2 regions of the Clostridium sp. CS1-1 genome follow, and region 2 is predicted to be linked to the other one. Evidence: predicted binding sites of a transcription regulator. Region 2 holds the regulator's gene; the other holds the start of a gene.
The links. Region 2 encodes LexA, which represses DNA repair genes until DNA is damaged. Its sites were predicted from a motif close to CNAACANNTGTTNG; they were not measured.
Positions count from the first base shown of each region.

Region 1: a site for LexA is predicted at 4,409-4,422, ahead of recA (recombinase RecA). Genes of this name have one in related genera too.

Region 1 covers NZ_CM148680.1:3,583,156-3,595,640, forward strand. The annotation lists gene AC0N0V_RS16840 (decaprenyl-phosphate phosphoribosyltransferase) at 1-721, opposite strand, end outside; gene spoVS (stage V sporulation protein SpoVS) at 1,091-1,351, opposite strand; gene rny (ribonuclease Y) at 1,503-3,044, opposite strand; gene recA (recombinase RecA) at 3,324-4,385, opposite strand; gene pgsA (CDP-diacylglycerol--glycerol-3-phosphate 3-phosphatidyltransferase) at 4,829-5,416, opposite strand; gene rimO (30S ribosomal protein S12 methylthiotransferase RimO) at 5,400-6,740, opposite strand; gene AC0N0V_RS16870 (FtsK/SpoIIIE family DNA translocase) at 6,886-9,144, opposite strand; gene AC0N0V_RS16875 (ClpP family protease) at 9,270-9,998, opposite strand; gene dapG (aspartate kinase) at 10,064-11,269, opposite strand; gene AC0N0V_RS16885 (YlmC/YmxH family sporulation protein) at 11,326-11,598, opposite strand; gene AC0N0V_RS16890 (M16 family metallopeptidase) at 11,678-12,485, opposite strand, start outside.
Region 2 covers NZ_CM148680.1:2,135,575-2,148,059, reverse strand. The annotation lists gene AC0N0V_RS10045 (hypothetical protein) at 1-134, shown strand, start outside; gene AC0N0V_RS10040 (amidase domain-containing protein) at 317-844, opposite strand; gene AC0N0V_RS10035 (hypothetical protein) at 1,096-1,335, opposite strand; gene AC0N0V_RS10030 (epoxyqueuosine reductase) at 1,543-2,310, shown strand; gene AC0N0V_RS10025 (acyl-CoA dehydratase activase) at 2,450-3,409, opposite strand; gene AC0N0V_RS10020 (2-hydroxyglutaryl-CoA dehydratase) at 3,390-4,487, opposite strand; gene AC0N0V_RS10015 (acyl-CoA dehydratase activase-related protein) at 4,489-5,382, opposite strand; gene AC0N0V_RS10010 (hypothetical protein) at 6,236-6,586, shown strand; gene AC0N0V_RS10005 (tyrosine recombinase XerC) at 6,685-7,677, shown strand; gene AC0N0V_RS10000 (hypothetical protein) at 7,784-8,287, opposite strand; gene lexA (transcriptional repressor LexA) at 8,575-9,183, shown strand; gene AC0N0V_RS09990 (methionine gamma-lyase family protein) at 9,402-10,682, opposite strand; gene hfq (RNA chaperone Hfq) at 10,809-11,051, opposite strand; gene miaA (tRNA (adenosine(37)-N6)-dimethylallyltransferase MiaA) at 11,314-12,264, opposite strand; gene mutL (DNA mismatch repair endonuclease MutL) at 12,297-12,485, opposite strand, start outside.

The DNA.
Region 1 (12,485 bases), 1.4 Mb from region 2:
ATAAAACAAAAGGTATAGTGAATATCATCGTTTTACTTTGTACAGAACTAAATGTATAAAGACAATATGCCATTAGTATACTTGGTGTTACAATAGTAAGCATTTTATCAATCATATGTACAGAATATTCTTCTAGTATTTTTCTATGTGACCCACTCTTATCTTTTAAAGTTATTATTTCACTCTTCCTCTTATTGAGAGCCAAAAACAATGAAAGTAATATAGTGCATAAGAGAAGCCAAGGTGACACTAAAACCCCTGTAGCAATACTTCCACTTTCCACTCTTAAAACAAAGCCAAAAGTTATTATCATAACATCTATAATTACAACATTTTTCAACCTAAAAGAGTAAAATATATTAATTATTATATAGGCGATCAGTATTACAGCAATTCTTATATTTATTATAACATATGAGAAGTACATTACGCCTAAAAACATAAAAATGCATAATCCTATTGCCATATTTTTAGATACCCGTCCACTTGGAAGGGGCCTTCTTTTTTTCTCTGGGTGACATCTATCTTTTTCTATATCTACGATATCATTCAATACATATACTGCTGATGATGTAAAACAAAATAACACAAATGTTAGAATATTTATACTTAATATATTTAAATTCAAAAGATTTCCTGAAAAAATTATGGCTGCAAATATAAAAAAGTTTTTAATCCATTGCTTTGGTCTCATTAGTTCAAATATTGCTTTAACGTCCATTGGTTTCCCCCTTATAATATTTACCACGTATTTCTTATCTGCTTTATTTCATATTAAATCGCACCTTTCTACATTTTAACACAGCCTAAGATATAGTCAATATCATTAACATATATAGTATATTATATATCTATGAATACCAATTAAATAGTTAAAGGGACTTGAGTTTAAATCAAGTCCCTTTATATTCACTCCTCTGCTTATCTGTTGAATACCCGCTCTAATATTTACCCACAGAATGAATAAAGAGCGGCTACGTCTATAGATAACGATTTCTAAGTGTCAAAGACACTTAGAAATCTATTAACAAGCATAATATTGAATTAAAACCTCGCATTATGCCAAGAATTCTGTTTATATGAAAAAGTATTATCTTGGTTGAACTATTAACTTTATAGCTGTTCTTTCTTCTCCATCTATTTGAATATCAGTGAATGCTGGTATACAAATTAAATCGATTCCACTAGGTGCAACGAAACCTCTAGCAATAGCTACAGCCTTAATTGCTTGATTTAAAGCACCTGCTCCTATAGCTTGTATCTCAGCTACTCCTCTTTCTCTTAAAACCCCTGCTAATGCTCCTGCTACTGAATTTGGACTTGATTTTGCTGAAACCTTTAATACTTCCATAATAAACCTCCCATATATTATACTAACATTATTAGTTATTATTACTAATTTATAGTATTCTACAAAAAATTGAAAATTCCTTTTAAATTCTGTAAATGTTCTATATTTTACAAAACTTAAAAGGAAATTTTTAGATTTCATTAACTATTCACTATTTTGCATATTCTATTGAACGGGTTTCCCTAATTACATTCACCTTTATTTGGCCAGGATACTCTAACTCGCTTTCGATTCTCTTAGCTATGTTCCTTGCCATTTCAACGGAACCTGCGTCATCAACTTCTTCTGGTTTTATCATAATTCTAAGTTCTCTTCCCGCTTGAATGGCATACGACTTCTCTACACCTTCACATGTATTTGCTATCTCTTCAAGTTTCTCTAATCGCTTAATATAAGCTTCTAAAGTTTCTCTTCTTGCACCAGGTCTTGCAGCTGAAATTGCATCTGCAGCCTGAACAAGCACAGCTTCTAAAGATTGAAATTCTACATCTCCATGATGAGCTGCAATTGCATTTACTACTATAGAAGATTCGCGATATTTCTTTGCGACCTCTGAACCTAGGATAGCGTGAGGCCCTTCCATTTCATGGTCTACAGCTTTACCTATATCATGAAGTAAACCTGCTCTTTTAGCTATAGTTGGATCCATCCCGAGTTCTGATGCCATAAGGCCAGCTAAATAAGCAACTTCAATAGAATGCTTTAACACATTCTGACCATAACTTGTTCTGTATTTTAGTCTTCCTAGTAACTTAATTAATTCTGGATGAAGACCATGTACAGCAGTTTCAAAGGTTGCCTGCTCTCCTTCTTCTTTGATATCATTTTCAACTTCTTTTTTAGCTTTTTCAACCATTTCTTCAATTCTTGCCGGGTGAATTCTTCCATCGATTATTAGTTTTTCTAACGCTATCCTTGCTACTTCTCTTCTTATTGGATCAAATCCTGAAAGAATTACAGCTTCTGGAGTATCATCTATTATTAAATCAACACCAGTTAGGGTTTCAAGAGTTCTTATATTTCTACCTTCCCTACCAATTATTCTTCCCTTCATTTCATCATTAGGCAGTGAAACAACATGCACTGTAGTCTCAGCTACATGATCTGCTGCACATCTCTGAATTGCATAGGTAACGACTTCTCTAGCTCTCTTATCAGCTTCCTCTTTAGCCTTTGCCTCTACTTCCTTTATCATTATAGCAGCATCGTGTTTTATTTCCTTATTGATTTCTTCCAATAAAATTTGTTTTGCTTCTTCAGACGTTAAGCCTGATAATCTCTGAAGTTCTTCTCTTTGCTTTCCATATAGTTCTTCTACACTTGCTTGTAATTCATCGATTTCTTGTTGCTTTTTATTAATGTTTTCTTCCTTCTTTTCAAGCGCATCGCCCTTCTTATCGAGCAATTCTTCCCTTTGTATTAATCTTCTTTCTAGTCTCTGAAGCTCATTTCTTCTATCTCTTGACTCTCTTTCTAAATCAGTTCTTAATCTGTGAACCTCTTCTTTGGCTTCAATAATAGCTTCTTTCTTCTTAGACTCAGCGTGTTTCTCAGCCTCTTCTTTTAATCTATTAGACTCTTCAAGAGCCTGTGATTTTATAGCATTGGCTTTGTTCTTTGTTGTATTAAACTGAATAAATAAACCAATTGCTATTATTATACCAACAATAATTTCGTATATAATAGGTTCCACATGAACACCTCCTTCGCTTTTTTTTATCTATTTTTTATTTAATATACAAGCATAGAAAAGGTGCCATATCTATTCAATCGGTAATTTTAAATTCATGATAAACCAGAATTTGTCTTAATTTTATATTATAATTCAATTATTGTCAAGTTCATATAATTTTTATTCCTTATATTATGATTATATTTTTACCATTTCCTGCGCTATATCTAAATCATACTTTGCTAATTCCTGCAAAATAAAAGAATCGCAAGCTTTAACAACCTGCGACTCCATAATTAATTATTCGGCATCCACGCTTGCTTTTTCTTTAGCCATTGTTTTAGTATCTACTTGAGGTTTAATTGTTGGCAGTTCATGTTTTTCTCTTATTTTATTTTCTATTTCATAAAGAACATTTGGATTTTCTTTCAGGAACTGCTTAGCATTTTCCCTTCCCTGTCCAAGTCTTGTGTCATTATATGCGAACCATGCACCACTTTTTTGAACTAATTCTTCTTTTACGCCTACATCAACTACATTTCCCTCTCTTGATATCCCTTGATTATACATTATATCAAATTCTGCTTGTTTAAAAGGTGGGGCAACTTTATTCTTAGTAACCTTTACCCTCGTTCTGTTACCTACAACTGAATCACCTTGTTTTATAGAATCAATTCTTCTAATATCCATTCTCACTGAAGCATAAAACTTTAAAGCTCTTCCACCAGGCGTTGTTTCTGGATTACCAAACATAACTCCAACTTTTTCTCTTAACTGATTTATAAATACTGTTACACACTTTGATTTATTTATGGCACCTGTAAGTTTCCTTAGCGCTTGAGACATAAGTCTTGCCTGTAACCCTACATGAGAGTCACCCATTTCTCCTTCTATTTCTGCTTTTGGCACTAAAGCAGCAACTGAGTCTACTACTATTATATCAACTGCACCAGATCTAACCAATGCTTCTACGATTTCTAAAGCTTGCTCTCCTGTATCTGGTTGAGATACGATTAACTCATCTATATCTACCCCTAAGTTCTTAGCATATACAGGATCAAGTGCATGTTCTGCATCAACATATGCTGCAATTCCACCAGATTTTTGAGCCTCTGCAACTATATGTAGCGCTACAGTAGTTTTTCCTGAAGACTCTGGTCCAAATATTTCTATTATTCTTCCTTTTGGAACTCCCCCAATACCTAATGCTATATCTAAATCAAGACATCCTGTAGATACTGCTTCTACACTTAGTCCGCTTTGTTCTCCAAGTTTCATTACAGAACCTTTACCAAATTGCTTCTCTATCTGTCCCATAGCAGCCTCTAAAGCTTTTAACTTTTCAGCGTTAATATTCCCCACTGGGATCACTTCCTTTCCATCTTAGAACGTTTGTTCTAAATTAATTATATACTATATTAGTTTCTCGGTCAACAGTAATATAAACAGAATTCTTGGCTTAAACTCCATCTGAAGCTTAGAAGTCGTTATCCAGGGACTTAGCCGCTCTTTACTCCCAATTAAATAAAAGTAGAGAACTCAAATCTTCGATTTTGTGTGAATCACTTTCACAGAGTGCGTGAGGTATTAGAGCGGATAGTAATCGGATAAATTGAAAGTGCATATAAACTGTGATTTTAACTAGATGGTTATCTTAATTATAACCTAACTTAGCAATACTTTCTCAAATATTCTTAAAAATTTATACTTATCTGTTATCTTAATTATAGACAAACTTTCTTAATTTTAATCTGATGATAAAAACTAATTGAGAATTGAAGGCTTTCAATTCTCAATCATTATACTTACCTATCTGATTTCATTACTTCTCTATTCTTTGCAAAATAATCTAAACCAGAAATTATTGTAATAGTCACAGCAGCCGCCATTGCAATATTTGTAGTTAAATTTAAAAATTTATGAGGATAGGTAATATATTTTTTAATAATCCCGAGAGATACATGATTATAATTTAAGTTTACCAATGCTAGTATAATAGCAGTTATCTGTGTTACAGTTTTGGCTTTTCCCCAGGCACTAGCTGCAATCACTATACCTTCGGCAGCAGCCACTGACCTAAGACCAGTTACAGCAAATTCTCTAGCAATTATTATCATAGCTGCCCAAGCAGGTATAATATGAAATTCTACTAAAGAAATTAAAGCAGCTGTAACCAATAACTTATCTGCTAATGGATCCATGAATTTACCAAATCTAGTTATTTGATTTCTACTTCTTGCTATATATCCATCTAACGTATCTGTTATAGATGCTATTATGAATATAGCAATAGCTATAGGTTTTCCATAAGGTATATCTCTTATTGTAATGAATATTAAAAATACTGGAACTAATACAATTCTTAGTAATGTAAGCTTATTCGCAAGATTCATCACATACAACTCCCATTAAATCATATTCAAAGCTTTCTGTAATTTTTATATTTACCATAGTTCCTTTTTGTAATTTATCCTCAGATTTAAAATAAATTAACCCATCTATTTCTGGAGCCATCTCATAACTTCTTCCATACCAGGATTCCTTTTCTTTTCCTTCAACAATCACTTTATAAGTTTTACCTATCTTATTATTATTAACTTCTTTTGAAACCTTCTGTTGAAGTAACATTAATTCTTCTTCTCTTTTTTTCTTTGTTTCTTCATCAACTTGATTTTCCATCATAGCTGCAGGAGTTCCTTCTTCTTGTGAATATCTGAACACTCCTAGGTTATCAAGCTTAGTTTCTCTTATAAAATCCTTTAACTCCTCAAAGTTACTATCAGTTTCTCCCGGAAAACCTACAATGATAGATGTTCTTATTACTATACCTTTTACTCTGTCTCTTAATTTGTTTATGTTGTTTAGTATTTCTTCTTTTCTTCCTCTTCTTCCCATAAGCTTTATTATATCATCACTTATATGCTGAATTGGAATATCTAAATACTTACATATTTTATCATTGCTTGCAATCTCATCTATTAGCTCATCTGTAATTTCTTCGGGATAACAATATAATATTCTTATCCATTCAATACCTTCTATTTTAGAAATCTCACGAGCAAGATCAGGAAGCATTTTTTTGCCATAAATATCAATACCATATCTTGTGGTGTCTTGAGCAACAAGTATAACCTCTTTAACACCTTGCTCAGCTAGACTCCTAGCCTCTTCTAGTACACTGTCCATCTGTCTGCTTCTGTATTTCCCTCTAATTTTAGGAATTATACAATAAGTGCAGAAATTATCACATCCTTCAGCAATTCTTAAATAAGCTGTAGCTGTTTGTGTAGTCAAAATTCTCTTACCTTCATTTATAGTTGAGTCACTATAATTAAAACTATAAACTTTATTTTCCTTACCTCTTATACATCTATCAATGCTCTCATTTAGCTTATTATAATCATTAACTCCAAGCATTATATCTGCTTCTGGAAGTAATTCAGTAAGTTCTTTACCATATCTTTGCGTTAAGCATCCAGTTACAACAAGAAGTTTACAATTATACTTATTCTTATACTCCGCCATTTCAAGTATAGTTTCTATAGACTCCTGTTTTGATGATTCTATAAAACCGCATGTATTTACTATTATTACATCCGCTTCTCTTGGATCATTCACTATAACATTCTCTGCATTTATTTTACTTAGAATTATCTCTGAATCTATTCTATTCTTATCACATCCTAAGCTGATAAGTCCAATTTTTAATTTTTCCACCTTAGTTCCTCCTGTTTATGTAATGTTGTTTAAGTAAACTCATATTTTATTTTAAATCTACTTTTTATATTTTACAAGTTAAAATTTTATTACTACATTTGAAATAGACCAAATTATTCTGTTGACAAATTATTTTTAGAGATACCTAAAACTCTTCTCTTTTAGCTAATACTTGTCTTGGCTTACTTCCATCCCTTCCAGATATTATTCCACGTTCCTCCATCTGCTCAATTATTCTAGCAGCTCTATTGTAACCAATTCTAAGTCTTCTCTGAAGTAATGACGTAGAAGCCTGTCCGACATCTATTACAATCCTAGTAGCTTCCTCTAATAAATCATCGCTATCAGAATCATTAGAGTTTGAATCCGTATCAATTTGCTGTATTATATGATTCTCATAGCTAGGTGCGCCTTGTTGGTCCTTAATAAAATTCACTACATTTTCAACTTCACTTTCCGAAATAAATGCTCCTTGAATTCTTATCGGCTTTGCCTCACCTACTGGATAGAAAAGCATATCTCCTTTTCCTAGAAGCTTTTCCGCTCCCGCTGTATCAAGTATGGTCCTAGAGTCAATCTGACTGGATACTGCAAAAGATATTCTAGAAGGTATGTTTGCTTTGATAACTCCTGTAATAACATCTACAGATGGTCTCTGCGTAGCAATGACTAGATGCATTCCAGCTGCTCTTGCCATCTGAGCTAAACGGCCTATGTAATCTTCAATATCATTTGGACACACCATCATTAAATCTGCAAGTTCATCAATAATTATTACAACGAAAGGAAGCTTGTTTTCGACTCTTCCCTTATGAACTAGGTCATTATAACCTTCGATATTTCTAACACCATTGTCAGCAAATAGCTTATATCTTCTTGTCATTTCCTGAACAGCCCAATTTAAAGCTCCTGCAGCTTTCTTAGGATCAGTAACTACAGGTATTAATAGATGTGGAATTCCATTATAAACACTTAACTCAACTACCTTAGGGTCTATCATTAACAGTTTAACATTATCCGGTGAATACTTATACAGTAAACTTATAATAAGGGTATTTATACATACACTTTTACCAGAACCAGTAGCCCCCGCTATAAGCATATGCGGCATCTTTGAAAGATCTGAAGCGACACAATTACCACCTATATCTTTTCCCAGGCAATATGCTAAATTTTTATTCGAATTAGTAAATTCTACTGACTCTACTACCTCTCTTAAGTACACTGCAGTAAGTTCCTTATTAGGTACCTCTATTCCTATGGCAGACTTTCCTGGTATTGGAGCTTCTATTCTTACACCAGAAGCTGCTAGACCTAGAGCTATATCATCAGATAAATTTACAATTTTACTTACCTTAACTCCTGGATTGGGTTGCAATTCAAATCTTGTAACTGAAGGGCCTTTGCTCACTTGGATAACTTTAGCTTCTACTCCAAAACTACTTAATGTTTCCTCCAACTTATTTGCATTATTTATTAACTCTTTTTTGTCCTCTCTATTCAATTTAGATTGAATGTTGGGCTTTAATAGGTCTACAGGAGGAAAATTGTATTCTAATTTTGGAATATTAACTGTACCAGTCATCTGTTTTGCTAATTCCTCTTTTATAGAATTATCTTCTAATTTATCTGATGCATATTCAACCTCCGTGTTATTTTTTATGTTTTCACTACTCATTTTAACATTATCATTTTTATCTGATAAATTTGCATCATCTTTTTTGTCTGCTGATTTCATAAAATCTAGTATCTTAATTCTGTTATTTATATTTTTAATAAAGCTTTCCTTTTCTCCTCCTTGTGTAACATCTGTAGCCTTTACATCATCCTTATCTTGAATTAGTACTTCATCATCTTGAGATCTACTCTCCATTAATGTCAATTTGATTGTATGTAATATATCATATATGGTAACCCTACTCATCAGGATAAAGGATATTATATATACTGATAAAAAGATCACGTAACAACCGACGTTTCCGAATAACTTAAATAATGGCACATCAATTAGAAAACTAATAATTCCCCCGTGCATCATGGTATCTGACTCATACAATTTTCTAATTCCAAAGGTTACATCATCATTTATGTAATAGTTGGATAGTATAACCATTTGAAAAAATAAAAGAGTGTTTACTAGGAAAAGTATGATTCCATAAAACTTTCTACTAAAATTTATTTTATTCTTTTTTGCTATTGAACAAAAACCCACAAAAATTATTAAGGCAGGAAAAACAAACGCACCTATCCCCATAATAGCTATTAACAATCTTCTAATAATTTTTCCAACAATTCCTGAAGATGCTGATGAAAAAACACTAATTATCATTAGTACTCCTATGGTAACCAGTAAAATTCCTTTAATATCACTATTTAGTTCATATTTCTCTGTTTTTTTAGTCATGTCAAATATCACCTCCGATAGTAAAACAATTAGGTGCTAATTAGTTTTACCTATTACTATTTCTACACAATATAAACATTTCCTTTTATATTTAAGTATAAATAGAAATTACCATAGGAAATATCCTATGGCTGTTGTACCTTCTTATGTTCTTTTATAAGCTCCTCTAGTTTCTTTAAAGCATCGCTTATCCCACCCACTTGATCAATCAACCCTTCATCTACTGCTTGTTTTCCTATTAGAATAGTTCCCATATCATTTAAAAGTTCATCGGTTTGAAGCATTAGGTTTTTCAGTCTACTCCTATCTATTTTAGAAGTTCTCACTACAAAATCATTTATTCTCTCTTGCATTTTATTAAAATACTCAAAAGTTTGTGGAACTCCTATAACAAGACCAGTCATTCTGATAGGATGAACAATCATAGTAGCCGTAGGTGATATAAAGGAGTAATCTGCTGAAGTAGCAAGTGGAACTCCTATTGAATGTCCTCCGCCTATAACTAAGGAAACAGTAGGCTTACTTAAGCTTCCTATCATTTCAGATATAGCAAGCCCTGCCTCCACATCTCCACCTACTGTATTAAGTATAGAAAGCACCCCCTCAACGCTAGGGTCATTTTCTATCGCAATCAAATGTGGTATAACATGTTCGTATTTAGTGGTTTTGGTTTGAGGTGGCAAGACCCCATGTCCTTCAATCTGGCCAATAATAGGTAGTATCTGAATCCTATCTCTACCTTTGGGAATATTGGGAACTCCCAATTCTTTTATATTCTGTAGCTCTTTATTATCTTTTAGATCTACATCTTCCTTGTTTTCCTTAACCTCTTTATTCTCTTTTTCATCTGACATATAGTAATCCCCTCCTTGCATAGTTCTATTTTGTGCATCAAAGGGGATTCATATACATCTTAATTTTATTCTCCGCCTAATTTAAATTCTCTGTGAAGCGAATTAATTGCTTTTTCTGTATTCTTACTTTCTACTAGACACCATATGGTAGTATGTGAGTCTGCTGTTTGAAGGACATCAATATTTTCTCGTGCTAATGTCTTTAATATCTTTGCCATAACTCCTGGAATACCTCTCATTCCAGCTCCAATCAGTGAAATCTTAGTGCATTGCTCTATATAAGAATATTGTAACCCCAAATTCTTCATTATTATTTTCAGGTTGTCCATATCCTTTTCGTCAATAGTAAATATCTTTTGTTTAGTAAATACATTTATTAGATCTAAGCTTATTGATTTATTGGCTAATTCGTCAAATAATACCCAATAGTTCTCATTACTTATATTGTTATCACACTGAACTGTAATTTGTACCCTCTTATCCATAGATGTTATTCCATCTATAACGCTATTAGAATTTTGAGTTGCTCTATTACTTATAACCGTTCCTTTACAATCATTCATAGTATTCTTAATAACAACCGGGATATTGCCTTTCATAGCTATTTCCACTGCACGAGGATGTATTACCTTTGCACCTTGATCTGCAAATTGAAAAACCTCGTTATAACTAATTTCCTCGATTAAGGATGCATCTGAAACTATTCTTGGGTCTGCTGTCATAATTCCATCTACATCTGTGTAAATTTGAACTTCCCCAGCCTGAAGTGCTACTCCAAGAAGAGATGCCGTAGTATCGCTTCCACCTCTTCCTATAGTAGTTACGAAGCCCTTTTCACTTACCCCTTGAAAACCAGCAACAACAGGAATCTTCCCATCTTTTAATATACTTAATAAATTTTCAGTATCAACTCTTAAAATAGATGCATTATTATAATTATCATCTGTTATTACGCCCGCTTGTCCTCCTGTCATAGGTACTGCTTGTAAATTATTTTTAGCTAGCTCATCACTCACTACTACCGTACTTATAATTTCACCACAACTCATAAGCAGGTCTACACCTAATGTATTTTTCTTTCTAAATTCATCACTTATTAAAGAAAGAAGGGTATCTGTTGCGTATGGCTGCCCTTTTCTTCCCATAGCTGATACTACCACTACGGTTGAAAAGCCTTCCTCTACTGCTTTAATTATTTTATTAACTACTTGTGCTCTTCTTTCATGGGTGGATACAGAAGTTCCTCCAAACTTTTGTACTAAAATCTTCATTGTTTACCCTCCATCAAATTCTCTAATATTAGTATATTAAAGAGATCCGTAATTTGTTAACGAGATCTCTTAAGCATTTTTTCTTCTGCATCAAATATTATAGTTTTTGAACCAATTTTTTTTACATATTCCCAAGGTACCTCAACAAACTCACTTTTAGAAAATAGTCCAAATTTAGATTTATTATCATTTAAAACCAATAGTTTTAAATTTCCATCCTCATCAATAACTATGTCGTTATTACCTAAGCAATTAAATTTGTCTCCGTCATTAACATTAATTATTTCATACTTTTCCATATCACTATATAATTTTATATTTTCCCCCACTACTAAATACCTCCTTAAATATTATGTATCTTTTACTTTACATACTATGAATAATATTAAGGAGTTATTCCCAGCTCAATTATATAGACTCGCTTTTCCTACTTTCAAAAGCTATCGTTTCTTTTTCAAGAATGTTATTTAAAATATCTATGTCAACATTCTCACCTACAAAAGCTGAGTTTATTATACCATGTGCAAAAGTTTTTTGCATAACTTCATCTAATTTAGTTCTATCTATTCTATTTATTTTTTCTATTAAATCACTAGGTGTATTTATTCTATCCAAGAATAATACAGACTTACCATTATTGAACATTCTACTACTAGTACTCTCTAATCCTAAGAGATAACTTCCTTTTAATTGTTCTTTTGCCTTTATAAGCTTTTCATTACTTATGCCATTTTTCACAAACTTATTAATTTCTTCTTTTATCATAGTAAGAGCATCTGCTGAATATTTTGAATTAAGCCCTGTATATATACTTATTACACCTGTGTTTACAAAAGCAGAAATATAGGAGTAAATTGAGTAACATAAACCTTTTTCTTCTCTAATTTTTTGAAAAAGTATAGATGATGCTCCTCCGCCAAATACATTACTTAAAAGCAATAAAGTATACAAATCTTCATTTCCTGTCTCTATACCTGGTAGCGCAAGGCTCATATGAAGCTGTTCAATACTCTTTTTCTTAAATAAATTATTTCTTAAAATCTCTGGTTTAGAATACTCTGTTAACCTTTTGTTACTGCTATTCCAATTGCCAAAATATTTTTGTACAATTTTTTCAATGTTTTGAGAATCGAATTTCCCAGAGATAGATATAACCGAATTTTCTGGTATATAATAGTTAGCAATATACTCCAAAATCTGATTTCTAGTAAAGGAT
Region 2 (12,485 bases):
AGGAATTCAACGAAAATAAGTCTGTAGATAACAAAAAAGATGAGAGAGCAGCGGTTGATTTAGACGGGGAAGACTTTTATATGTCAACCCCTATAGTTAGCAACTACTACTTTCAGTATAAGCATGATAAATAGTCTTAATACATTTATTGCTATTAATAAAGCTTATGTCTATTATAAAGGTAAACAGATTTTCACTAGACATATAATAATATCTCTAGTGAAAATCTATAAAACTAAGAAAATAAATATTTATTTAAGTCCAAATACAAATTTTATTAATATCATTACTATATCCAGTAAAAACAACTAATCTTCTAAATACTAATTTTCAGAAAGTGTATCTTTTTCGACTCCCAAGTTCTTTGATATGGTATGTTTAACGCTTCAAAAGAGTGATGGGATATTAATGGATAACCAAATGAAAATGCAGTAACTATTGCTGAATGAAATATCTTTCCTTTATTATCTTCAAAAAACATTAGATCGCCTAATTCAAGCTCTCGTATATTAGGGACCTCCAATCCCTTAGGTCCTAGTGAATTTGATTCTTTATTAATTTTTAATGTCCAATATAGTGAATGTGCTACAGCCCATGATATAGACCAAGTATCATCATTTACATTATTATTATTATTAGTTCTATACCACCAAGGAGTTTTAGAATCAAAGCTCATAGGTGCTCCTCCAGCTCTAAGACACTGTGATATGAAATTAGCACAGTCTCCGCTAGTATCATTGACTAAAGGAAAGTACCTATACGCTGGGTTAGGTTTAAGGGCATACTTAGTCGCATAGTTAACCGCATCTATCCTCGAATAATTACCTTGCCTTAATAAATACATACTTTTCTCCATAAAAATTATTCTTCATAATATTTTATGTAACATCTACATATAAGGTGTAAAATAAATTTAATTTCAAGCATATTGTTTGTCTAATACGTTTTAAATCAAATGCTAGGGATTTATATTTATTAACCATATAAATCTCTAGCATTACATGAACTATCTAATGCCAATACCATATGGTGAGTTTTTTCATTCTAAAAAAATGTAACTTAAAAGGCACATAGGTATACTATGCACCTTTTAAATTACATTTTTTTAGTTTTAGTTTTCACTTTTACTTCACTTTTTGAGTAATTAGTATCATTATAATGAGGAAATAAAGGCTTATCACCTGTAAGCCCTTCAGTTAAGCCAGCAGAAGTAGTACTACCTAATGATTCAGTAAGTGCTGGAGTGGATAAAATCATATCATCTCTTGATGTTTTTCGTCCTTGTGGCATATTCAAAACCTGATTTATTAAACTATAATAAATTTTAGTTTGCATAGTTTAAATTCTATATTGATATTAGAACAATAAATCAGTATTACACCTCCTTCCTTGTATTTATTTTGTTCATCTACACTGCGTTAAATTACATGTATAAATTGACATTTAAAGTTTAAAACCTAACATATAGCAATTTTACTAAAATTGTGGTATAAATAGGTAAATGAAACAATGCTAAGTTCTATTTTGGGGAAGGGGATATAAATGAAAAATTTAGTAGAAAACCTAATTGAATCTTATGTGGGAACTTATTCAACAAACAATAACATGCAAACTAAGTGGAGTCATCCATTAATAAAGTTTGCTGATGCAGAAGACACTATGTTTTTAAAATTGAAAGAAATTATTGGAGAAAACCACAAATTACCAAAAGACTTTTTGCAGGATGCTAAAACAGTAATTACCTATTTTATACCATTTGAAAAGTCCATTGCGCAGAGTAACATAGATGGTAAAGAGAGTTCTGAGTTTTGGGCTAGAGCTTATGTTGATACAAATAAGTTAATATTAGATTTAAACGAATACATAGAAAACGAATTAGAACTACAAGGATTTAATACTGTTGGAGTACCCTTGTCAATAAACTTTGATTATAATAAATTAATAAATGATTGGTCTCATAGACACGCTGCTTATATTTCTGGATTGGGAACCTTTGGATTAAATAATATGCTTATAACTGAAAAAGGGTGCACAGGAAGAGTGGGAACTATAATAACAAATTTAAAAATTGAAAAATCTGATGCTATAAAAAGAGAATTTTGTTTATATAAATACAATGGAAGTTGCAAAAAATGCGTTGAAAGATGTGTTAATGATGCTTTAAAAGTTGATGGATTTAACAGGAAGAAATGTCATGAAATGTGTTTGAATAACGACAAGATTTATAATCACTTAGGTCCATCAGATGTATGTGGTAAATGTATGGTAAGGGTACCTTGTTCTTTTACAAACCCAACGGCAAGCCTATAATTTTGTAGAGTTGAATAAGTCTATTCGGTAACCACTTACTCTAATACCAGTATATTATATAAGAAAAGTATCATTAGCTAAATCTAATTGAAATAGATAATGATACTTTTTATATGGTATAGTAGTAATTACAGTTTAACTATACAGCAACAGATCCGCTCCATTTCCCACATCTATCTCCGAAGAATCCCATTACAGTTTCACTACCAAGTATTTTTACAACTTCACATTTGTTTGGGCAGCCTTCACATTCAAAGCTCTTAGAATTAAAACTCATATCAGCCAAATCAAATCCTTTAAAATTAGTAATTTCACCAGTTTTTTCTAAGCGTTCTTTTGCCAAAATAGCGGAACCGATAGCACCCATAACTTTGTAATTTTTAGGCACAGTTACTTCACACCCCAACGCTTCCTCGAAGGAGGCTTTCATACCAATATTGGCAGCTACTCCACCTTGAAAAAAGATTTGGGATTTAATTTCTTTGCCTTTTCCTACATTACTTAAATAGTTTCTTACTAAAGCTTCACAAAGTCCTCGTATAATATCATTCTCACTATAACCTAATTGCTGTTTGTGAATCATATCAGATTCAGCAAAAACAGCACATCTTCCTGCAATTCTAACTGGATTTGTAGACTTTAATGCATATTCTCCAAAATTTTCAATAGGTATCTCCAATCTTTCTGCTTGCCTATCAAGAAACGAACCTGTTCCAGCTGCACATACAGTATTCATCGCAAAGTCAGTAACTATGCCGTTTTCTAATAATATTATTTTAGAATCTTGACCTCCAATTTCAATAATTGTTCTAACGTCTTTATTAGAATTTAAGGATGCAACCGCGTGTGCCGTTATCTCATTTTTTACGACATCAGCGCCAATTAGAGAAGAAGCTATTTGGCGACCACTTCCTGTGGTTCCTACAGCTATTATTTCTTTATTATTATATTTATCCTTTAAAATTCTAAAACCTTCTTGAATAGCATTTATTGGTCTACCTTTAGTTCTTAAATATAAAGATTCTACTACGTTTAAATGTTTATCTAAAAGTACTAAATCTGTGCTGACAGAGCCAACATCAACTCCCATATAATACATTTTCTTTTCTCCTTTCGAGTAAATCTAAAAAGGCTTCAATTCTAGTAACATAACCAGCTTCTCCGGTCATTTCATCTACAACTAAAGTTAGTATAGGAAAGTCTTTATCTTTTGAAATTGAAGGAAGTATAGACTTACAAACAATTTCAGGCATACATCCCATCGGAAATATTTGAATTGCTCCATCAAATCCTTTCTCATGTGCAATTACTGCTTCTCCAATGCACTCTCTTGCGTGGCCGCCAATATATAAAGGTAAATACTCTCTCGAAGCTCTTCTTATATTAAGTGAATTCATATTTATAGGGGACAAAGCCATGTTTTTAAACCACCAACTTGGGGAAAGATATCTTTTGGTGGAAACTCCATATTCCATTAGTTTATCTTCAATATATAAGTTTGAAAACGGTTCAATTATAGTATATATTTCTCCAATAATAGCTATCTTAAGCGGATTCTTTCTTTTATCAATTTTTATGCTATTTACTATTTTCTCATATTTTTTCAAATGATTTATCATTTCTTCTGAAGTTGAACATTTGAAAGCTTCACTTTTACACTGTCGTAAAAGTTTTTTACACTCTCCTTTATTTACTTCGTAGCCAGAAAGTAATCTGGCTTTTTCTTCAATCTTATCTATTAAATTAATTACTTTATACGCATCATGAATAATTTTAACTTTTTCTATTCGTGTTTTATTACTGTGTAATGTTATTTTTTCTATCCTATTTAAAAATTCCCTAACGCCTATATCTTTTGGATTATCTAATACCACAAAATCTAAATTATAGCCTAATTTTTTCAGTAATTTCATTTGAATCTCACAATATTCACCGAATCTGCAAGGGCCACAACTTCCCACAATTAAAACAGTGTCAGCTCCTTGCTCAATACTCTTAATATAATTCCCAATCATTATTTTGAAGGGGAGACACATCTCTTCGGGGGAATGTAATGATCCTATTTCTAACGCTTCTTTATTACTAGGTGGAGGAATTATATAATCTACACCTAGACCATCAAAAATAGCTTTTGCAGCAAAACAAGTGTTCCCAAGATGAGGAAAAGTTATTTTCATATTAGCTACACCTTCTTTCTAGCATATCAGCAAAAGCTTCTAATCTCGTATCAAACCCAGCTTCACCAGTATGTTCATCTATTTTTAAGATTAGAATAGGGAAGTTTCCTAATCTATCCTTGATAAGTTCTATAACAACAGAATCTATACCACATGCAAAAGATGATACATAAACTAAACCATCAATATTATTATTTTCTGCGAGATAGGTAGAAAAACCATAAGAATTTTTTGCAAAAGTCCAGAAAGGTCTTTTGAATAAATCTTTTACTTGATTACTTATATGATTTTCTTCAACATTCTCTTCTGTTATTACACCTATACCTAACTTATTTAACTTTTTAACAACATTCATGTTTGTAAAATTATCATAAATATTATAAGGATGACCTACTAATGCAACATTTAAGTTAAATCCTTCATCCCTTATGCTAGTTTTATGCTTTTGCTGTGCTTTAATAGCAGCTTCATATGCTCTTTCTATATTAAGGTTACTTTTGTTAAATACTTTGCCTGTGCTTCTAGCCCATTTTTTTAATTGTTTTTCTGAAGATGCGTAAATAGGGGATATAATAGCTTTAGGCATATCAGGTATATTGTTAATTACCATCTCTGGTAATCCACAAAACTTCGGGCAGATAAATTCCTTATTATCAATTTGCATTATCCTAGGAATGAACATAATGTCACATTTATCTTTAATTTGAGCAACGTGACCATGAAAAACCTTTATAGGCAAGCAAGCTTCATCAACAGAGTATTTCGCCCCTATATCTAATATATCTTTGTTAGTGTCTGGAGATGTAACTATTTCTGCTCCTAGCTCTGTAAAAAAGGTTTCATAAAATGGATAATACTTACAATATAATAATCCTTTAGGTATACCAACTCTCATTAATAACTCTCCTTTAGTAAGTATAGGTACAATTATGCTACATTAGTATATTTTGTCTAGTTTTTATAATATTATTCACATTTCTAAATATAATCTATATGTATCTAGAATTAATATTTAAGCTAAAAATAATTCTATAATGGAACATTTGTAAACGGTACTAATTTGTAAATTAATTTAATCCAAGACTCTGAATAAGAACTAATTGTCATTTTATACATCTTGCTTATATTTTAAAAATAAGTTTTAGAAAAAATCAATTGTGGAATTATTAGATAATTAAATTTTTAATTTTAAATTTTATGAATAAAACTATATTCATTATTTTTACATTTTATTATTATATTAACATATATTGCTTTTGGGTTGCACCCTGTTAGAAAGGGAAGAATAGGGGATGAAAGCAGAAAAATAGGTCTACAAGCACTTTGTTAAAATGTGGATTTATATTGAATTAATAAATATCCATCAATTATTCATAATATGTTAATATACAATAATGAATATTAAGAACTAAAAATGCTTTTTTGAATCGTTTTAATCTAAATGAGAATATTATCAATTAAGACTTGTATGTGGAATTATAAAGAGCTACTTTTACAATTATATACAACAATTTCACATTAACTTTTATACTAAATATATACACTCAAGCAATTTAATATAATCATACAGCATTTTAGCTAATTCTAAGGTTATAAACTAATCTAATATATAATAAATAGTATTCACCTATAAATTTACGTAAATGTATATTCGCTAAATATACATTTAGCGAATTTCGCGTGTTGAAATAAAAAGGGGATTGTAGTATAATAAAATCAAGGCTTTAAGCACATTTAAGGAGGTTTTTATGACTTTAGACAGAATTATAACACTTAAATATAAAAATTTTAAATATGATGAAAAAACTAAAGAGCTATTGAATATTCCATTAAACGCAAAGGATGAAGTTTTATTACTGAAGATATACGATAACTACAAATCTTCAAAAACACATAGGGGTTACGAGTACATAATAAAAGATTTATATATCCTAGTTAAAAAGAGAAAAGTTAGCACTTCTGATATTGCTGATATCTACAACGTTGGAGTTCGCACTATTCAAATATGGTTAAAAGAATTAGGCCTAAGCAGAACTCTTAAAGAAGCTCAAAAAATAGCTGTAAAAAAAAGACGCTCTAAATATACCAATAATGAATAAACCAAGAAAATATTAAGAATTTCTAGTTCAAACGTAAGTCAATCAATATACAACACACTCAAAGAAATACCTAAAAAGGTTGAAAGGAATTTAGCAATATGAAATATGATATTAAAGCAATACGCAATAACGATTTGCCTGAGCAAGTAATAAACTTTTTAAATTACTTAGAAACTATAAAAGGTAAATCCCCCAATACTATAAATGCCTACAGAATTGATCTAATTATGTTTTTTAGATTTTTAAAATTATATAAAAACCTACCCTATGACAATAATCTTGATTTTGAAGAAATTCCTATATATGATATAGACGATAATATCATAAGAAAATTGAAATTACCTGATCTCTTTGCCTTCTTATCTTTCACAGAGAAATATAGAGAAAATAGCGCTCATGCTAGAGCCAGGAAAGTTGCTACTCTAAGATCATTCTTTAAGTTTCTTAGTGGTATAGCAAAAATTGTGGATGAAAATCCCGCTTTAAATCTAGAATCTCCTAAAATAAGCAGAAGAAATCCTACATATCTCACTTTAGATGAAAGTAAGTCTCTTTTAAGAGCTGTAGACGGAAAAAATAAAGAACGGGATTATTGTATACTAACATTGTTTTTAAATTGTGGCCTTAGACTTTCCGAGTTATGCGGAATTAATATCCCAAATATTAAGGGCGATACATTAACAGTAATCGGTAAAGGAAATAAAGAAAGAACCGTATATCTAAACAACGCATGTATAAAAGCTATCGAAAATTACTTATCAGTCCGCAGCGAAAATCTACATAAAATCATTGATAAAAACGCTCTCTTCATAAGTAAAAATTGGACAAGACTTAACAAAAGAACCGTAGAGATGATGCTGAAAAAATACTTAAAAGCCGCTGATTTAGATACCGATAAATATACCCCTCATAAGCTACGACACACAGCTGCAACTTTAATGTACAAATACGGTAATGTTGACATAAGAAGCCTTCAGAAAATATTAGGCCACGAAAATCTATCAACTACTCAAATATATACACATGTTGATGATGAAAAATTAAGAGAAGCAATAAACTCTAATCCATTGAGTGATGAAAACACCTATTAAATCTAAATCACTATATTTAAATTAACATAAAAATACAGTTTCAACTATAAAGTAAATTTAATCACTTCATAGTTGAAACTGTATTTTAATTTTGCGTTTTACTTAGTTAATTTATATCATTCTCTTTCCCATTATATCTCAAAACACCCGGGTACATCTCACTAACCTTATCTTCTTCAAGTAAATCACTTAACCCTTCGATATCATCGATATAAACTAAGTTATCATCCATTTCTTCATTGAATACAATATCATCATTATCAACTTCACTATATTCCTCATCATAGCCATCGCATGAATCCATTAAACCCTCATCATCAAATGTATCATCATCTGATTCATTCCCCATTACTCCACTTGATAATTGAGAATAATTTTCGTTTTCAATTTCACCTATTCTGGACTTCTCTAGCTGTTGCTCAATCTCCTGGCTGTCTTTTACATCATCTATTATTTCATCAATTTTTATTGCTTTCATGTCATAACCTTCTAACTCTAAGCATTTACCACAATTATTACACTTCTTGTTTGAGTTCAAATCACATCTCTCACACTCTCCACAATTATTACATTCTTTTTTAGAGTTAAAAATACAGTATTCCCTATTCATAGCTACTTCCTTTCTAATTTAAAAATCTTCGAACATATTTCCCGGATAAGTTTCCGGAAACAAATTCTATTAATCCAATACTCGTTACCAATCTAAATAATGAGCAATTCCTAATTTATATTTAATCTCTTAAATTTAGGCCTAAATACTATTATACATAATATAACCGTAATTCCCAAGAGTTTTTTTAACTTTATATCTAAACAAAGAGTTTAACAGAACATTAGTTTGATATTTCTAACAATATGTGGTATAATTCTAATAACTAAATAAGAGAGGTGTTTAATATGTCAGAACACAAAAGTACAAAAAACACAGAAATCTATGAATTTATTAAAAATCAAATAAAAGAAAAAGGGTATGCACCCTCAGTTAGAGAAATATGTGCTGCTGTTGGATTGAAATCTACATCTACAGTTCACGGTCACCTTGAAAGATTAGAGAAAAAAGGATTAATATCAAAAGATCCTTCAAAACCTAGAACAATAATAATAACTGAAGATAAGTTAAATAAAAAGGAAATGGTGAACATCCCTATCGTCGGTACAATAACTGCTGGTCTTCCAATACTTGCAGTAGAAAATATAGAAGGTACATTTCCAATAGCAGTAGATTTTATAAAAGGTAATGAAGAACTTTTTATTTTAAAGGTTAAGGGAGAAAGTATGATTGAAGCTGGTATATTAGATGGTGATTTTTCTATAATACAAAAAGCTGTTTCTGCTCAAAATGGTGAGATTGTTGTTGCTTTAATCGATAATGAAGCTACACTTAAAACATTTTATAAAGAAGAAGATCATATAAGACTTCAACCCGAAAATAGTACTATGTCTCCTATAATTGTTAATGACTGTACAATTTTAGGTAAACTTGTTGGAGTTTATAGACAGTATTAAAATATCTAAGTAAAAGAGTGAGCATTAAATTGAAATTTAATTTCTATACTAATGCCCACTCTTTTCTTTATATAAAACACAAAATGAATTCTTATCTTAATTAAATTTTAAAATACATAACAACCTATCTATCAATATAATATAACTACTTGATATTATTATACTAACTTAATAAATTTTAGCGAAATATGATTTTAAAATTTCACATTGTAAACTACTTATATTACTTTTGACAAAGCTATCAATACTCCTATTTTTGCATGGTCAAAAGTTAATCCACCTTGTAAATATGCAATGTAAGGTTCTCTTATAGGTGCATCAGCAGATAATTCAATGGAAGCGCCTTGGACAAATGCACCAGCAGCCATTATTACTTGATCTGTATACCCTGGCATATCCCAAGGCTCACATTGTACAAAAGAATCTATCGGGGAACCTAGTTGTATTCCCTTACAAAAATTTATCAATTTATCTTTATCATTAAATTTGATAGCCTGGATTATATCACTTCTTTTATCTGTATATTTAGGAAGCACTTCAAATCCAGCTAACTCCATTATTCTTGCACAAAATAAAGCTCCTTTAACCGCTTCAATAGCTACATGTGGTGCAAAAAATAATCCTTGGTATAAGAGTCTCATAACTCCAAAGGTAGATCCACACTCCCCCCCTATTCCAGGAACAGTCAATCTATATGAAGCCTGAGTTACGTATTCCTCTTTACCTGCTATATATCCTCCTGTTGGAGCTATCCCTCCTCCAATATTTTTAATTAAGGAACCTGCAACTAAGTCCGCTCCAACATCTGTAGGTTCCTGTATATCTAAAAACTCTCCATAACAGTTATCTACAAAACATATTACCTCTGGTTTAATATTCTTAACGAAATCTATAATTTCTTTAATTTGAGAGATTAATAATGACTTTCTCCATCCATAACCTGTAGACCTTTGAATGTGTACTAACTTTATACTTTTATCATTCTCTAATTCACTCTTAATATTATCAAAATTTATATCTCCGCAAGCCGTGAAATCTACTTGCTTATAGTTTACTCCATACTCTTTTAACGAACCAATGTTTTTCTTGCCACTTATCCCTATTACATTATGTAAAGTGTCATACGGAGTTCCACATACAGACATCATAGTGTCCCCAGGTCTTAAATTACCAAATAAAGCTGTACCTAATGCATGTGTTCCATTTACAAAATGTGGTCTAACTAATGCACTTTCGCAATTAAAAATTCTAGCATAAACTTTATCAAGCGAATCTCTCCCTATATCTCCATAACCGTATCCTGATGAATTAGTAAAATGAGATTCACTAATTCTTTCTTCTTGAAATGCATTTAAAACCTTAAATTGATTAAATTCTCTTATTTCATCATATTTAGAGAACTCTTCTTTTATATCATCTATAGCTTGTTCATAAAAACTAAGTACTTCATCATTTATACCATAAGTATTTTTAAGGTATTCTTTTGTTATATCTATCATTTTACAAACCTCCTGAAATTCATAATTTAGCTTTTGTATATTTTTGTATAATTTTGTTTAATTATATACTAATTCCATTGATTATAATACCATATAAAAAAAGAATAGGCAATTATTAGCCTATTCTTAAGCATCTCCTTCTGGGATATTATTAAATAGAATTGGTTTCAAAGGAGTTATTGTAGAGATTGCATGTTTATATATCATCATCTGCTTACCGTCACAATCTAGAACTACCGTAAAACTATCGAAACCTTTTACATTCCCTTTTATCTGAAAACCATTAGTTAAGTGTATAGTAACTGATGTTTTACCTTTTCTAGCTCCATTTAAAAATATGTCTTGTAGATTATTAGCCGTTTTACTCATATTCCTCATCCTGCTATTAAAAATCACCAAAATTGATTTTACACCTTATTTATGGATAGATAAGGTGGTAGTATTACAGGTTTCTATACTACGATTCCTGTTTAATACCTACTATAGCAGTTTTTCACCTGCCTTTCCTTATAATTTATTTAATATATCTATTTGCTACTAAATTAAAGTAACAATACCACACAATTTTTATTTTATATAATTCTATAAGTTATGATAAAATCCCTTTAATTTTATTATAAAATTTACAGAATTATTTATCTATAGTTTCATCCTTAATTGAATGAAACTTATTTGCTATATATTCCACTATATCATCCTCACTATTAAACTCATCCTTATCTATCCAAATTACCCTTTTATCTTTTCTAAACCAAGTTAATTGTCTCTTGGCGTAATTTCTACTACCTTTTTTAATTAAATATATAGCTTCGTCTAATGTTATCTTACCATCTAAATAGAATAGCATCTCCTTATATCCTATTCCCTTCATAGACTGCATCTCAGCTGTATATCCCATAGATTTTAACTTCCTAACTTCATCTATAAGCCCATTTTCAATCATAATATCTACTCTTTTATCTATTCTTTCATAAAGTGTAGCTCTATTCATATTAAGAACAAAGTAATATACATTATACGGAATATCATAAATGTTGTTTTCTTCGTTGCATTTCGTTATTGTCTTTCCTGTAAGCTTATATACTTCTAAGGCTCTTATAACTCTTTTTAAATCATTTGGATACAATCTCTCATAGGATTCGACATCAATTTCCTTAAGTAGGCTATGGACATACTCCTTGCCATTTGTTTCTGCCAACCCGTATAGATACTCTCTGTATTCCTCATCAGTAGCAGCTTCGGTAAAATCATAATTGTAAATTAAAGAATTTATATAAAGTCCAGTGCCACCAACCAACATAGGAAGCCTTCTTTTCTCATTAACACTATTTATTATCTTAGTAGATATTTTCTTAAACTCAGATACGTTAAAATTCTCATGTGGTTCTACTACATCTATAAGATAGTGAGGAATTCCCTTCATCTCATCTTCTTTTATTTTAGCTGAACCGATATCCATATATTTATATATCTGCATTGAGTCCGCTGATATTATTTCACCATTAAGCCTTCTAGCTAATTTAATGGATATATCAGTCTTTCCTACTGCTGTTGGTCCAGCGAGTATAAATAAATCTATCATATAATCCCCCTCTTACTATTCGTTTAAAATCACTATTGTATTCTCTTAAATTTCTTTTCTAGTTCATTTATACTGAATTTAATAATTGTCGGTCTACCATGAGGGCAAGTAAAAGGGTCATCTATAAACCTTAAGTCTTCAACTAATGCTTTCATCTCAATAATTGACAGTGTGTCATTTGCTTTAACTGCAGATTTACATGCACGCTTTGCTATAGTATT